2 regions of the Marinococcus halophilus genome follow, and region 1 is predicted to be linked to the other one. Evidence: a T-box and tRNA genes for the amino acid it is inferred to sense, from the RefSeq annotation. Region 1 holds a T-box; the other holds one or more tRNA genes.
The links. A T-box is a leader RNA that pairs with one kind of tRNA and senses whether it is charged. The one in region 1 lies ahead of tyrS (tyrosine--tRNA ligase), so its partner is inferred to be a tRNA-Tyr.
Positions count from the first base shown of each region.

Region 2: it has a tRNA-Tyr gene. The T-box ahead of tyrS (tyrosine--tRNA ligase) is inferred to sense a tRNA for this amino acid. The anticodon was not compared.

Region 1 covers NZ_FVZD01000006.1:712,672-720,105, forward strand. The annotation lists gene B5066_RS09755 (transglycosylase domain-containing protein) at 1-2,234, opposite strand, end outside; T-box leader at 2,347-2,568, shown strand; gene tyrS (tyrosine--tRNA ligase) at 2,655-3,929, shown strand; gene rpsD (30S ribosomal protein S4) at 4,003-4,605, opposite strand; gene B5066_RS09770 (GAF domain-containing protein) at 4,935-5,441, opposite strand; gene hisJ (histidinol-phosphatase HisJ) at 5,455-6,276, opposite strand; gene B5066_RS09780 (septation ring formation regulator EzrA) at 6,543-7,434, shown strand, end outside.
Region 2 covers NZ_FVZD01000006.1:2,033,565-2,040,998, forward strand. The annotation lists gene trmL (tRNA (uridine(34)/cytosine(34)/5-carboxymethylaminomethyluridine(34)-2'-O)-methyltransferase TrmL) at 1-402, opposite strand, end outside; gene B5066_RS16400 (methylated-DNA--[protein]-cysteine S-methyltransferase) at 423-950, opposite strand; gene queG (tRNA epoxyqueuosine(34) reductase QueG) at 980-2,125, opposite strand; gene B5066_RS16410 (hypothetical protein) at 2,211-2,912, shown strand; tRNA gene B5066_RS16415 (tRNA-Leu) at 3,034-3,119, opposite strand; tRNA gene B5066_RS16420 (tRNA-Leu) at 3,134-3,223, opposite strand; tRNA gene B5066_RS16425 (tRNA-Cys) at 3,247-3,321, opposite strand; tRNA gene B5066_RS16430 (tRNA-Gly) at 3,356-3,430, opposite strand; tRNA gene B5066_RS16435 (tRNA-Gln) at 3,434-3,508, opposite strand; tRNA gene B5066_RS16440 (tRNA-His) at 3,519-3,594, opposite strand; tRNA gene B5066_RS16445 (tRNA-Trp) at 3,619-3,692, opposite strand; tRNA gene B5066_RS16450 (tRNA-Tyr) at 3,700-3,784, opposite strand; tRNA gene B5066_RS16455 (tRNA-Thr) at 3,790-3,865, opposite strand; tRNA gene B5066_RS16460 (tRNA-Phe) at 3,876-3,951, opposite strand; tRNA gene B5066_RS16465 (tRNA-Asp) at 4,056-4,131, opposite strand; tRNA gene B5066_RS16470 (tRNA-Met) at 4,135-4,211, opposite strand; tRNA gene B5066_RS16475 (tRNA-Val) at 4,224-4,299, opposite strand; tRNA gene B5066_RS16480 (tRNA-Glu) at 4,305-4,379, opposite strand; tRNA gene B5066_RS16485 (tRNA-Ser) at 4,397-4,487, opposite strand; tRNA gene B5066_RS16490 (tRNA-Asn) at 4,490-4,564, opposite strand; rRNA gene rrf (5S ribosomal RNA) at 4,579-4,695, opposite strand; rRNA gene B5066_RS16500 (23S ribosomal RNA) at 4,761-7,434, opposite strand, start outside.

The DNA.
Region 1 (7,434 bases):
TAGCCAGGGTAACGATCTCCATCGATAGTTACATATTCAACTTCTTCGAGGCTGTCATCTTCTTCAGTCGGAGCGAATTCTTCATTGAGAATATCTTCATTTACCAGACCCGCTTCTTCACACAAATCAGTAGGCTGTTTGCCGGAAAGTCCACATATTTCTTCTGTAGAAATCCCCTCCGGCTCAGAGAATGTGTCTCCAGCACCGATTAAATCATCTTCAGTGTTAGAAGCGGCATTCATAACATCTGCCCAGATCTGCTGGGTTCTCTGCGAATAAGAGAGTCCCTGTGCGTCTTCAATGCTAATCTGTTCATTATACCCAAGCCACAAACCAAAGGTTACGTTGGGGTTGTAGCCCACAAACCAGGAGTCTATCTGGTTATTTGTGGTACCTGTTTTTCCAGCCCAATCACCGTCAATATTCAGGCGCTCGGGAAGAGAACTTGCTGTGCCGTCTGGGCCTAATACGTCTCGCAGAATATCTGTAATAAGAAAGCTCGTTTGTTCAGAAAAAGGATTGGTGGATTCTTCTTCATGCTCGAATACAGTTTCGTCTGTATTGTCGGTAATAGAAGCCACCATATAAGGATCATGGTGCTCACCGCCGGCAGGGAAAGTTGTAAACGCACTTGTATTTTGTTCTACACTTACGCCGCGGCTTAGCCCGCCGATCGCAGTGGAAGTAGAAATGCCGTTTTCGACTACATTGCCCATGCCCAAATCAGTAAGGGCTTCTTCTCTTGTCGATTCGTCAAGCATATCAAATACCCGCACTGCCGGTATGTTACGTGATTCGGCTAAAGCGCTTCTGGCATCAATAAAGCCTTCATACTCTCCGTCAAAGTTGTTGAGTTCGTCATCGTCTCCTCCATATTCGGTAGGAATATCAAGCAGCGTCTGCCCGGGATGTAAAATTCCTTCTTCAATTGCCGGCCCATAATCAAGCAGTGGTTTCATTGTAGAACCGTTTTGTCTGCGCGTCTGGGTGGCATAGTTTAACGAGCTTGTTTCAAAATCGCGGCCACCGATGAAACTTAAAATAGCACCGCTGTTATTTTCAATCATCATGCCGCCGACCTGCTCTGCTTCGCCTTCTTTTTCAGGTCCGAAGTATTCATTGTCCTCTACGGCCTGCTGCATCGCATCATAGGTATCTTTATGAACCGTCAGTTCGATATCATAGCCGCCTTCAGAGACTTCCCGGCTTGCTTCCTGGTTATACTGCTGGATGGTCTCCTGGCGCTCTTCGTCTGATAAGTTTTCGAGCTGGACGTTATCTTCTGCAAGCATCTGCTTACGCATAATTTGCGTTGCCCGGCGCTGGGTTTCGTTGATCAGGTAAGGGTACTCCTGGGCTACTTCTTCTTTTGGCTCAGCAAGATTGCTGCGGATATCATAGTTCATTGCTTCATCAAATTCTTCCTGAGAAATGGAGTCTATCTCAAGCATATTATGCAAAACTTCATTTTTACGGTTCAAACCTGCAGAAAGGTCATCTTTAACATCTCCATTACTTTCAAATGGGGTGTATGTGTATGGGTTTTGTGGAAGACCGGCAATATAAGCAGACTGGGCGATATTCAGTTCAGAAGCATCAACACCGAAGATTCCCTGTGCGGCTGCCTGAGCCCCTGCAATATTTTCTCCATTGGCATTCCGGCCGAACGGGACAATGTTCATATAGGCTTGAAACAGTTCATCCTTAGTGAAATAAGTCTCCATTCGCAAGGCCAAAGCAACTTCTTTGGCTTTTCGTTCAAAGGATACCTCTCTGGTCAGCAGCTGGTTTTTAACAATCTGCTGAGTTAATGTCGAACCGCCCGTTTGAGTAGAGGAATTTGTTACCTCCTGATATGTAGCGCGCATTAATGATTGAGGATTAATCCCGTTGTGCTCGTAGAAAGCTCTGTCCTCTGTGGATAAAAAGGCGTTCTGAAGGTTGGTTGAAACATTATCGAGTTCTACCCGCTGCCTCTCCAATTCCGAAGGCAGTTCTCCTAATTGCTCCCCACTGGCAAAATGAACGGTGCTATTTTCGGCGTAGCTATATATTGATTCCTGCATTTCTTCTTCCGTGTAAGCTTCCTGCCCTTTAACCAAAGAGGCGAAAAAGCCTGCACCGATTGACCCGATAAATACAAAGGCTAGAATAAAAACAATAAATAGGGTTAGAAATGAAAGACCAACAATGCGTAAGGTGTTTCTTGAGCTTGTTTGGTCGTGACGCCCCATAATTAATACGATCTCCCTTCTCTATGTAGCTTTGTCTATGGATTCATACATTGACAGTTTTGAAAGTCTTGTGCTAAAAATAAAAGAGCGCAAACTTGAAAACAAACTATAACATACAGCTATGAAGGATGAAAGTAACCATAGGACCTACAGTCACAGAGAGTCGACGTTTGCTGAAAGTCGACCTGCAGCCTTTGGCGAATTACACATCCAGAGCTTCTTTCAGGTCTTTTTTACCAAAGACCTGAAACGGTGTAATGCATCGTTATCAACATGAAGCCGGGAAGCGTATGCTTCCAATAAGGGTGGTACCGCGGTCATCATCGTCCCTTTTCGTTTTCAAAACGAAAAGGGACTTTTTATGTACCTACACTTATATATCCAAGTTGTGAGTGTTCTTAAACCAGAAAGGGGAAAGTTATGGGCATTTGGGAGGAATTAGAAGAAAGAGGGCTTGTGAATCAGGTGACAGAAAGAGAGGGACTTAAGAATCAGTTAAACAACGGCCAGCTTCGTTTTTACTGTGGTTTTGATCCTACTGGAGACAGCCTGCATATTGGCCACCTGCTGACTATTATTTTAATGCGCCGGATGCAGCTTCATGGGCATCAGCCGATTGCGCTTGTAGGCGGGGGAACAGGTATGATTGGGGACCCGAGTGGAAGAAATGCAGAACGCTCTCTGAACGAACCGGAAATTGTGGAAGGTTTTTCGCAAAAAATTCGAAGCCAGCTCGAAAAATACCTTGATTTTGATGGTGCGTACGGTGCAGAAATTGTGAACAACCACGACTGGCTTGGGAGCATGACCCTGATTAGCTTTCTAAGAGATTTCGGGAAGCACTTCAGCGTCAATTACATGCTTGCGAAAGAATCAGTGGAGTCCCGGATTCAGGAAGGAATTTCTTTTACTGAATTCAGTTATCAGATCATGCAGTCAATTGATTTTTACTATTTGTACAAAAATCATCAGTGTACGCTTCAAATCGGTGGCAGTGATCAGTGGGGAAATATTACTGCTGGTCTAGAGCTGATACGTCGTTTGGAACATGAAGACGCGGAAAAATCTCCTGCTTACGGTATGACTATTCCTTTGGTGACCAAAGCCGACGGCACGAAATTTGGAAAAACAGCCGGGTATGCGATATGGCTCGATCCTGAAAAAACGTCTCCATACGAAATGTATCAATTTCTACTTAATACGGACGATCGTGATGTATTAAAGTTTATACGCTATTTTACGTTTATTGATCAGAAAGAAATGAAAGAGCTTGAAGAAAAAATGCAAACAGCGCCTGAAAAACGAGAAGCCCACCGAAGGCTGGCGCAGGAAATCACCTCGTTTGTCCACGGCCGGGAAGCACTGAATCAGGCTGAAAACATTACGAAGGCTCTTTTTGGTGGAGGAAAGCTGACAGCACTTACAGCAGATGAAATAGCCCAGGGCTTTAAAGATGTACCATCGTACACGATGGAAGCAGAAGAACAAAATCTGGTGGACCTGTTGGTTCAGTCCGGCATAGCTGGCTCAAAACGGCAGGCCAGAGAAGATGTGCAAAACGGAGCCATATATATTAACGGTGAAAGGGAACAGCGTACAGAAAAAACGGTAGCGAATGATGATTTGATTGATAACCGTTTTATTATTATGCGCCGGGGTAAAAAGAAATATTTTCTGATTTTAAAGCACGGTTGATAAAACTCAATTCTAACCACGCATAAAATACAAAAATCCCGTGCAGACGTTAGTCTGCACGGGATTTTTACTATTAACGAGAGTAGTACTCAACGATAAGTGCTTCGGAAATTTCCGCAGGAAGCTCAGAACGTTCAGGATAGCGGCTGTAGGTACCCTGAAGGTTATCAGCGTCAAACGTAAGGTATTCCGGGACGAAAGAATTTGCTTCAATTGCGTCCTGGATAGCGCTCATGTTGCGGGATTTTTCACGAACACTGATGGTTTTTCCAGGCTCTACACGGTAAGACGGAATATCTACACGATTACCGTCTACAGTGATGTGGCCGTGGTTAACCAGCTGGCGTGCGCCACGGCGCGTGCGGGAAAGACCGAGACGATAAACAAGGTTATCGAGACGGGATTCAAGTAAAATCAGGAAGTTTTCGCCGTGTACACCAGGCAATTTGCCAGCGATATTAAATGTGCGCAGAAATTGGCGCTCATTTAAGTTGTACATGAAGCGGAGTTTCTGTTTTTCCTGCAGCTGCACACCGTATTCAGATAATTTTCTGCGCTGCGTTGGGCCATGCTCTCCCGGCGGGTAAGGACGTTTTTCGAGTTCTTTTCCTGTACCACTGAGAGAGATGCCGAAGCGGCGGGACTTTTTCCAGGTTGGACCTGTATAGCGTGCCATAATGGCATCCTCCTCTATAAAAACAAATTTTGGTATAAAAACACTGTTGGCGAATCTCCCGTCATGCTCATTTTACCCTCGTATGTCTTCGCCCCGACAGCTAGGGGTTACGCAACACACCTTGCAAGGAGCAAGGAGCAAAATGGAAAGCACATGCCAGGCTTGCCCAGGCTGTCTTTTACACAACCGTCATTATAACTTTTGACAGTTATCAAGTCAATACGTTTAAACTGAAAAGAAGTGCGTGAAATGAATTGACGGTTTCTGAGGAAATCAAAAATACCGGGGGTGCTTAAATTGAACACCCCCGGTTGTTTGGAACGGGAAGATTAATTTCCAGATGGAAACAGCCCTTTTTCAATTTCATCGGCAAACTGGCGTAAAAAGAATGCTTCTTGTTCGGAAAAACGGTTCAGGACCGGACTGTCAATGTCGAGCACGCCGTATACTTCCTTTTCAGGAGTGAACAGCGGGACCACTACTTCCGACTGGCTGGCAGCGTCGCAGGCGATGTGGCCGGGAAAGGCATGGACATCCTCGACGCGGACCGTCTGTTTTTTCTCATAAGCAGTACCGCAAACGCCCTTGCCCGGGGTGATGCGGTTGCAGGCAGGGAGTCCTTGAAACGGTCCGAGTACCAGTTCATTTTCTGCCTCGCTCCAGATATAGAAACCCACCCAGTTGACGTTAGATAAAAATTGATTAAGCAGCGCGGAAGCATTAGCCAAATTGGCGGTCGGGTCATTTTCTCCGGAAAATAAAGCTTTCGCCTGCTGACATAAAGTATGGTAGCTTTTTTCTAAAGACGTGTCGTAAGAAACTGGTTGAAAAGACATAAATATCCCTCTTTTATTGTTGTAATTGTCCTTCAGTGAGAACTGAAATATCTGTGCTTCCTGCTAATAATCCTGAAGAGGCGTGGGCATCGGAACCATACACAAGAGGTATCCCCATTTCCGCTGCAGTCTGAATTACGGATGGATGCGGATACGGCTCGAGGCAGCGATGTTTCGTTGTCCCGGCGCCGTTTACATCAAGTTCAAAGCCCCGGAGTTTAATTTCCTGCAAAATAGATTCGATAGTGTCTCTAACAAGGAAATCATGATCGTAATTTTTATGAAATTTACGAATGAGCGTCATATGGCCAATTCTTTTTGGCGCGTATTTTCCAAGGGGGGTCCGGATAGAGCGGAGCACGGCGTCGTAATACAATTCCGCTGCCTTTTGCGGTGACCCGGAAAGACGTACGTAACGATCAAAGTGACTTGGAGAAAAATCTATACATATATACTCGCTATTTATTTTAATGAAATGAGAAGAGAGAATGCAATCATCAAGCTCAGAGCCGTAAGTGTCCATAAATGTCTCTGTATTTTTCTCGAATCCTTCAATAAAATCTACTTCCAGCCCTTTTTTGATAATAATGTCATTAATATATTCTAATTGAAGATCGTTTAAGACATCTAAATACTGATCGAGCTTTTCGATCGGCATGGCGCTGTCTTTATCAGGCACAGGGTCGGTAAAGCCTTCAGGCAGAGGAGCATGCTCAGTAAAACTAATCGTTTTTATTCCATTGTTAATACAAGCTTCAATATAGGTATGAAACGAGTCTTTGCTTCCATGCGGGCAGAACGGAGTATGGATATGGCCGTCACGGGTGATTGGCATAGGTACAATTTCCCCTTTTTGTGGAAAATATAATGAAAAATCGAATGTTGTAGATAAGGAAATAAGGAAAATAGATTTTCTCAAAATTTTCTTTATCGTCATATAACAATCAGTGCGTTTACATGTTATCATAAGTTAAAGCAAACATAATTGAAAAAATATTTTGTTTACATTCATTTCTACTAAAGTATGAGATAAGTATAACCCATAACGTGTAAATTATTGAAAAACAAGGATGCACAGCGGGAAAAACTGGAGTGAGGAATTTGGCGACAACAATTGTAATTATAGTTCTGGTTATTATTATCGCCGCGTTTGTTATATACGGAGCATGGGGACGCAGACGCATTTACAGGGAAGTAGACCGCCTGGAGGACGCGAGGGCGAATATGGCTGACCAGCCTGTGGCTGAAGAAATCGCGAGAGTCAAGGGCATGACGATGTCGGGAGAAACAGAAGAAAAGTTTGAATCGTGGCGTAAAGACTGGGATGAAATTGTAGGAAAGCATCTGCCGGATATTGAAAAGGCCCTTTACGATGCCGAAGAAAAAGCAGATAAGTATAAATTCAATCAGGCTTCGGAAATTACTACTGCTGTCGATACGCAGCTTGCCAGTATTGAAGAAGAGATCAACAACATTTTCCTTGAAATAGAAGAGCTAGTACATAATGAATCTGAGAACCGCCGGGGCATTGAAGAGTCCGAACAGAAATACGAAGAAATAAAACGGTTTGTCTCCCAAAACTGGCATACACTGGGCAGGACTGCGCCGCTTTTTGACCAGCATATGCGCGATCTCCAGTCTTCTTTTGAAGCTTTTTACCAGGCGGTGGAACAAGGAAATCAATTTGAAGCGAAGCAGCTTAGGCAGGGGCTCGATGAAGATTTAAAACGCGAAGAAGCATCGCTGTATGCAGTTCCGGATATGCTTGCTAAAGTACGGCGGCGCCTACCCGAGGAATGGAAATCCCTGCGTGCAGGCCTCTATGAAATGGAAGATCAGGGGTATGCGATGGGTGCATTTGCTTTTGAACAGCGGCTGAATGAAAATGAAGCGGAAGCTGAACAATTGCAGGCCCGCATTGAGAATCTTGACCTGGACGGTGTGGCAGAACGGCTCACTGAAATGGACGCTTACAACGAAGAAGTGTACCGTA
Region 2 (7,434 bases), 1.3 Mb from region 1:
TAATGAACGGACTTTATCATTCTGGGGTATCCGGATACACTTTTCCTGATACTTCTCAGTCACATATTCGGGAAGGCCAGTAGTTTCACGCCCAAATACAAAAAAATAATCTTTCGCCGGATCTGAATAGTCATGCACGGCATATGAAGACGAGCCTACTGTTTCTACAAAGAAAAATTCCGCTTCCGGATACGAGTTCATCCATTCTTCAAGTGAATCATAATAGTGAATCTGCACATTGGGCCAGTAATCACATCCCGCCCGCTTCAACATCCGGTCCTCCGTAGAAAAACCAAGCGGGCGTATTAAATGCAGGTGAGTATCCGTCCCCGCACACGTTCTTGCAATGTTTCCAGTGTTTGCCGGTATTTCTGGTTGAAATAATACCACGTGTAAAGCCAAATCGCTCTCTCCTTCTTTTCCTACCGCGATACCGCCTGCGCTCTTTCTAGTTCAAGCAGTCCTTCTTTTACATGTACTCCCCCGCCAAACCCTACCATTTTCCCGTTTTTCCCAATGACCCGATGGCACGGAACGATAATGGAAACCGGGTTTTTGTTATTAGCCATTCCTACTGCCCGGAAAGCTTTTGGCGAATCAGCTTCTGCAGCAATTTCTGCATAGGACTTTGTCATTCCATAAGGAATACCTTGAAGGGCCTCCCATACTCTTTTTTGAAAAGGCGTCCCCCTCATATCGAGCGGCACCGTAAAATCGGTGCGCTCGTTCGCCTCATATTCTTCGAGCTCCCGGAAAACTTTATTATGCAGAGGATGCAGTTCTGCCCGCAGTCCGCATGAAGCACCGATATGCTTTTTCAGCCAACGCTTTATTCGTTCTTCATTTTCTTTTAAGGAACCAAAGTGCAGCATGCAGACACGGCCTTCGTATATTACTACGGTCACTTCACCTATATTACCGATTGTTCGCGATGCAGCCCACGCCTCCATAATAATCCTCCTTGATACATTTTCTTCTATTATACTCGTTCCGGAGATGTTTTATCCAATGCTTTTGAGATTTCTTCAAGCACTTCTTCGTCTTTTTCCCTGCTGTCAGCATGATGCAGTGCCTCGACTCCTTCCTGCGTTGGCATTTCTCCTAATGCCCAGGCACAGGCCCCTCGTATCACCGGCCGCGGATCGTTACAGAGCAGCTGTACAATTGTCGGTATCGAGGATTTTTCTTTCATATGGCCGAGAGCGATCAGGGCGTTACGCTGAATTGGTTTTTTTCCTCTCCACGAACCGGCAATGTATCCGAATTTTTCTTTAAACTCCCGGTTAGAAATTGTTAATAACGGTTCGAGCAGTGGCTTCACTACTTCCGGCTCCGGTTCAAATTCCGGGTGGTTATGGAAATCTACCCCTTTATTTTCCGGACACACCTGCTGGCAGGTGTCGCATCCGTACAATCTATTGCCAAGCTTATGGCGGTAGCGCTCCGGCAGCGCTTCCTTCGTCTGCGTCAAATAGGCGATACACTTTTTCGCGTCAAGCTGGCCTCCCTGAATCAAAGCATCCGTGGGGCATAAATCCACACAGCGGTTGCATGTGCCGCATTGATCCATCAGCGGAGTATCCTCCGGCAGGTACAGCGTAGTAATCATTTCGCCTAAATAAACATACGAGCCGAATTCAGGGGTAATTATAGCGCAGTTTTTGCCGCTCCATCCAATGCCCGCACGCTCTGCCACTGCACGGTCCGATAATTCACCAGTGTCAACCATCGATTTACACTCTGCTCCCGGAACCGTTTCTTGTATGAAGGCCTCCAGTTGGTTTAATTTATCCCGCAGGACGTCATGGTAATCTTTACCCCAGGAAGCACGGCAAAACTGGCCTCTGCGTGCTCCAGGGCGATTCTTTGGTGCCTCCGGAAGCTTCGTGGGATATGCGAGGGCGATAGATATAATCGTTGTCGCTTCCGTCAGGAGAAGCTCAGGGTGCGTTCTTTTATCAATATCGTCTTCTTCAAAGCCGGACTGATAGTTCAGCCGCTGCTGTTCTTTCAGCCTTGCTTTTAAGGTTACAAAGGGGGAGGCAGAAGCAAAGCCTACTTTATCAATGCCGATAGATTCCGCAAATGCCTGAATTTCCTCTTTTAATTCCTGTGCCGTTCGCATGGACGGCCCTCCTTTATAAATCATTTCGCCGGAGTCTGTGAAAGTGGTATGATACATTATGAGCTAGACATGAAGGGGGATATATATGCTCAAAGACATTTCTATTTCTTCTGCTGTTTTTAAAATTATTCCTTCTTTTCAATGCGGCGTCAACATCTACCGCGACATTGTTATTGATGACTCCCCTGGAATGCTTCGGGGGCGCGTGGACTTCTTCCATAAACAAATCCAGATGGATCTGCTTGATCAGTCTGTCTATGACTATACAGGTGTTCGGCAGTGGCAACAAATATTAGAACAGGCAGGGCTTATTGACCGTTCGCTGCCACCTCTCCATGAACAGCTGTACAAAAATTTACAGGCAGATAATATCCCGCCTTCTGAGCATTCCAGTGAAGACCTCATTCATTTTTTTAATCTTCAGTATGAAACTCCGGTTATATTGATCGATGCAGATACTGTCTTCGATTATGTAAAAATCGGCTTCGGCGTAGAGCAGGACCAGCTTCAGATCACTGAAAACCATCTCCATCCGATGTACGGACAAATTATCGCCAAAGACCGCAAGAAAACATTGGCCTCATTAAGTGGACCAGGCCTGGACAGCAGAACCAGCCGTTCGACTACTACAGCAATACAATTAACCTTTATACGGCCACAGCTCTCCAATGATTCTGCTGCTGAACTTACTCAGGCAGTGGGAAATATGTTTACTCAAATTCACGGAGGCACCGTAGAAAGCCGTCTTCTGCGCGCAGCTTCTCCTGTTTGGGAGTTCTCCTTATAATTATAAAAAAAGTCTCTCCTTTTTAAAAAGGAAAGACTTTTTCTTTATATCCAGCTTTCGCATTTAAAATTAAACATAAAAATAACGCTTCTCTCTAGAAACGTTTTCCTGGCTCGTTAAATGGTAGCGAAGGTGGGACTCGAACCCACACGTCCAGAGGACACTTGATTTTGAGTCAAGCGCGTCTACCGGTTCCGCCACTTCGCCGTTCAACTAAAAAATGGTACCGAGGGCCGGACTCGAACCGGCACGGTTGATGACCAACCGCAGGATTTTAAGTCCTGTGTGTCTACCAATTCCACCACCCCGGCAGGCGTTTGCTTCTCTTTAATAATGGAGGCGGTACCCGGATTCGAACCGGGGGATAAGGGTTTTGCAGACCCGTGCCTTACCACTTGGCTATACCGCCATTCCAGAGAATGGCTTAATGCTTATGTTAATAATGGAGCGGAAGACGGGATTCGAACCCGCGACCCCCACCTTGGCAAGGTGGTGTTCTACCACTGAACTACTTCCGCAATTGGCTGGGCTAGCTGGATTCGAACCAGCGCATCACGGGACCAAAACCCGATGCCTTACCGCTTGGCTATAGCCCATTATCCAATATGGGGCGATTGGTGGGAATTGAACCCACGCGTGCCGGAACCACAATCCGGTGCGTTAACCACTTCGCCACAACCGCCATGTGAACATAACACATTAAAAATGGCAGGGGTAGTAGGAATCGAACCCACATTGGCGGTTTTGGAGACCGCTGTTTTGCCATTAAACTATACCCCTGTATAAGTGGTGGAGGGGGACGGATTCGAACCGCCGAACCCGAAGGAGCGGATTTACAGTCCGCCGCGTTTGGCCAACTTCGCTACCCCTCCACATATGGTGCCGGCCAGAGGACTTGAACCCCCAACCTACTGATTACAAGTCAGTTGCTCTACCAATTGAGCTAGACCGGCGTTTTTTGAATGGTGGCTCGAGACGGAATCGAACCGCCGACACGAGGATTTTCAGTCCACTGCTCTACCGACTGAGCTATCGAGCCACATTAGATATTGTTGCCATAAATTGATTCAATGAAGCAATTCGGAATAGACAACTGAAATTATACCTTATTCATTTTGTTTGTCAATACGAATAAAGGTAAAATGGCGGGCCTGACGGGATTTGAACCCGCGATCTCCTGCGTGACAGGCAGGCATGTTAACCACTACACCACAGGCCCTTTTGGTTGCGGGGGACGGATTTGAACCGACGACCTCCGGGTTATGAGCCCGACGAGCTACCAGACTGCTCTACCCCGCGATATAAAATATATGGTGGAGGATGACAGGATCGAACTGCCGACCCCCTGCTTGTAAGGCAGGTGCTCTCCCAGCTGAGCTAATCCTCCGTAAATGGTGACCCGTACGGGATTCGAACCCGTGTTACCGCCGTGAAAGGGCGGTGTCTTAACCACTTGACCAACGGGCCTCTGAAATAAATATGTATGGCGGAGAGCGAGGGATTCGAACCCTCGAGACGGGAATGCCGCCTACACGATTTCCAATCGTGCTCCTTCGGCCACTCGGACAGCTCTCCAGTGGCTCCGCAGGCAGGATTCGAACCTGCGACCAATCGGTTAACAGCCGATTGCTCTACCACTGAGCTACTGCGGAATATAATAAAAAAAGCCCGGCAGCGATCTACTTTCACGGGGGGAGAGCCCCCGGCTATCATCAACGCTGAAGAGCTTAACTTCCGTGTTCGGCATGGGAACGGGTGGGACCTCTTCGCTGTTGCCACCGGACCGGCCCGTCGGGCCCTGACAACCAAATACCGAGACCGCGGCCACCGCCGCGTATCGTGCTGAGCGTGGATAAGACTTCGACCGATTAGTATCCGTCCGCTGCACATGTCGCCATGCGTCCACGCCGGACCTATCTACCTCGTCATCTCCAAGGGGTCTTATCTCCGTAGAGGGGAAAGGTCATCTTAAGGGGGGCTTCATGCTTAGATGCTTTCAGCACTTATCCCGTCCACACGTAGCTACCCAGCAGTGCTCCTGGCGGAACAACTGGTACACCAGCGGTGTGTCCATCCCGGTCCTCTCGTACTAAGGACAGCTCCTTTCACCTTTCCTGCGCCCGCGACGGATAGGGACCGAACTGTCTCACGACGTTCTGAACCCAGCTCGCGTACCGCTTTAATGGGCGAACAGCCCAACCCTTGGGACCTACTTCAGCCCCAGGATGCGATGAGCCGACATCGAGGTGCCAAACCTCCCCGTCGATGTGAACTCTTGGGAGAGATTAGCCTGTTATCCCCAGGGTAGCTTTTATCCGTTGAGCGACGGCCCTTCCATGCGGTGCCGCCGGATCACTAAGCCCGACTTTCGTCCCTGCTCGACTTGTGGGTCTCGCAGTCAAGCTCCCTTGTGCCTTTGCACTCTGCGAATGATGTCCGACCATTCTGAGGGAACCATTGGGCGCCTCCGTTACTGTTTGGGAGGCGACCGCCCCAGTCAAACTGCCCACCTGACACGGTCCCGAGGCCGGATCACGGCCTGCGGTTAGAATGTCGATACCACCAGGGTAGTATCCCACCAGCGCCTCCTCCGAACCTGGCGGTCCGGATTCGATGGCTCCTACCTATCCTGTACAAGTGGTACCCACATCCAATGTCAAGCTACAGTAAAGCTCCATGGGGTCTTTCCGTCCTGTCGCGGGGAACCTGCATCTTCACAGGTATTATAATTTCACCGGGTCTCTCGTTGAGACAGTGCCCAAGTCGTTGCACCTTTCGTGCGGGTCGGAACTTACCCGACAAGGAATTTCGCTACCTTAGGACCGTTATAGTTACGGCCGCCGTTTACTGGGGCTTCAATTCGGCGCTTCTCCCCCCGGAGGGGGATAACGCCTCCTCTTAACCTTCCAGCACCGGGCAGGTGTCAGCCCCTATACTTCGCCTTACGGCTTCGCAGAGACCTGTGTTTTTGATAAACAGTCGCTTGGGCCCTTTCACTGCGGCTCCCTGGGGCTATGCACCCCGGGGAGCACCCCTTCTCCCGAAGTTACGGGGTCCTTTTGCCGAGTTCCTTAACGAGAGTTTTCCCGCGCGTCTTAGAATACTCATCCCACCTACCTGTGTCGGTTTACGGTACGGGCACCACGTTCCTCGCTAGAGGCTTTTCTTGGCAGGGTAGGTGCCGGCCCTTCGGGCCCCGTAGGGCCCTCCTGGTCACCGCTTGGCCGTCTGGGGGAGGGATTTGCCGCTCCCCCGGCCTTGCCAGCTTCAACGCGCATGTCCATTAGCGCGCGGCCGTGCCTGCCTGCGTCCCCCCATCACTCAAATGGAACGGAGGTGGTACAGGAATATCAACCTGTTTTCCATCGCCTACGCCTATCGGCCTCGGCTTAGGACCCGACTAACCCTGAGCGGACGAGCCTTCCTCAGGAAACCTTGGGTTTTCGACGGAAGGGATTCTCACCCTTCTTTTCGCTACTCATACCGGCATTCTCACTTCCAGGCGCTCCACCGGTCCTCACGGTCCGGCTTCGGGGCCCCTAGAACGCTCCCCTACCATCTCTCCCATGCGGGAGAGTCCACGGCTTCGGTGCTGCGTTTAGCCCCGGTACATTGTCGGCGCAGAGTCACTCGACTAGTGAGCTATTACGCACTCTTTCAATGATGGCTGCTTCTAAGCCAACATCCTAGTTGTCTAAGCAACTCCACATCCTTTTCCACTTAACGCAGACTTAGGGACCTTAGCCGGTGGTCTGGGCTGTTTCCCTCTCGACGACGGATCTTAGCACTCGCCGTCTGACTCCCGGGCAGCAAGTCACTGGCATTCGGAGTTTGACTGAATTCGGTAATCCGGGAAGGACCCCTCGTCCAATCAGTGCTCTACCTCCAGGACTCTCGTACCCGAGGCTAGCCCTAAAGCTATTTCGGGGAGAACCAGCTATCTCCAGGTTCGATTGGCATTTCACCGCTACCCACGACTCATCCCCGCAATTTTCAACTTGCGTGGGTTCGGGCCTCCAGCCAGTGTTACCTGGCCTTCACCCTGGTCATGGGTAGATCACCTGGTTTCGGGTCTACGCCCGCCTACTTGATCGCCCTCTTCAGACTCGCTTTCGCTGCGGCTCCGCCTTTGCGGCTTAACCTTGCAGACGAGCGTAACTCGCCGGTTCATTCTACAAAAGGCACGCCGTCACCCCTTAACGGGCTCCGACTTCTTGTAGGCACACGGTTTCAGGATCTGTTTCACTCCCCTTCCGGGGTGCTTTTCACCTTTCCCTCACGGTACTGGTTCACTATCGGTCACTAGGGAGTATTTAGCCTTGGGAGATGGTCCTCCCAGCTTCCGACGGGATTTCTCGTGTCCCGTCGTACTCAGGATACCCCCGGCGGGGGGAGGATGCCGGCTACCGGGCTGTTACCGTCTCTGGCGGGCCGTTCCAGGCCGCTTCGCCTATCCTCCCCGCCTGCCGTGCGGGGGTCCTACAACCCCGGGATGCAAGCATCCCGGTTTGGGCTGATTCCG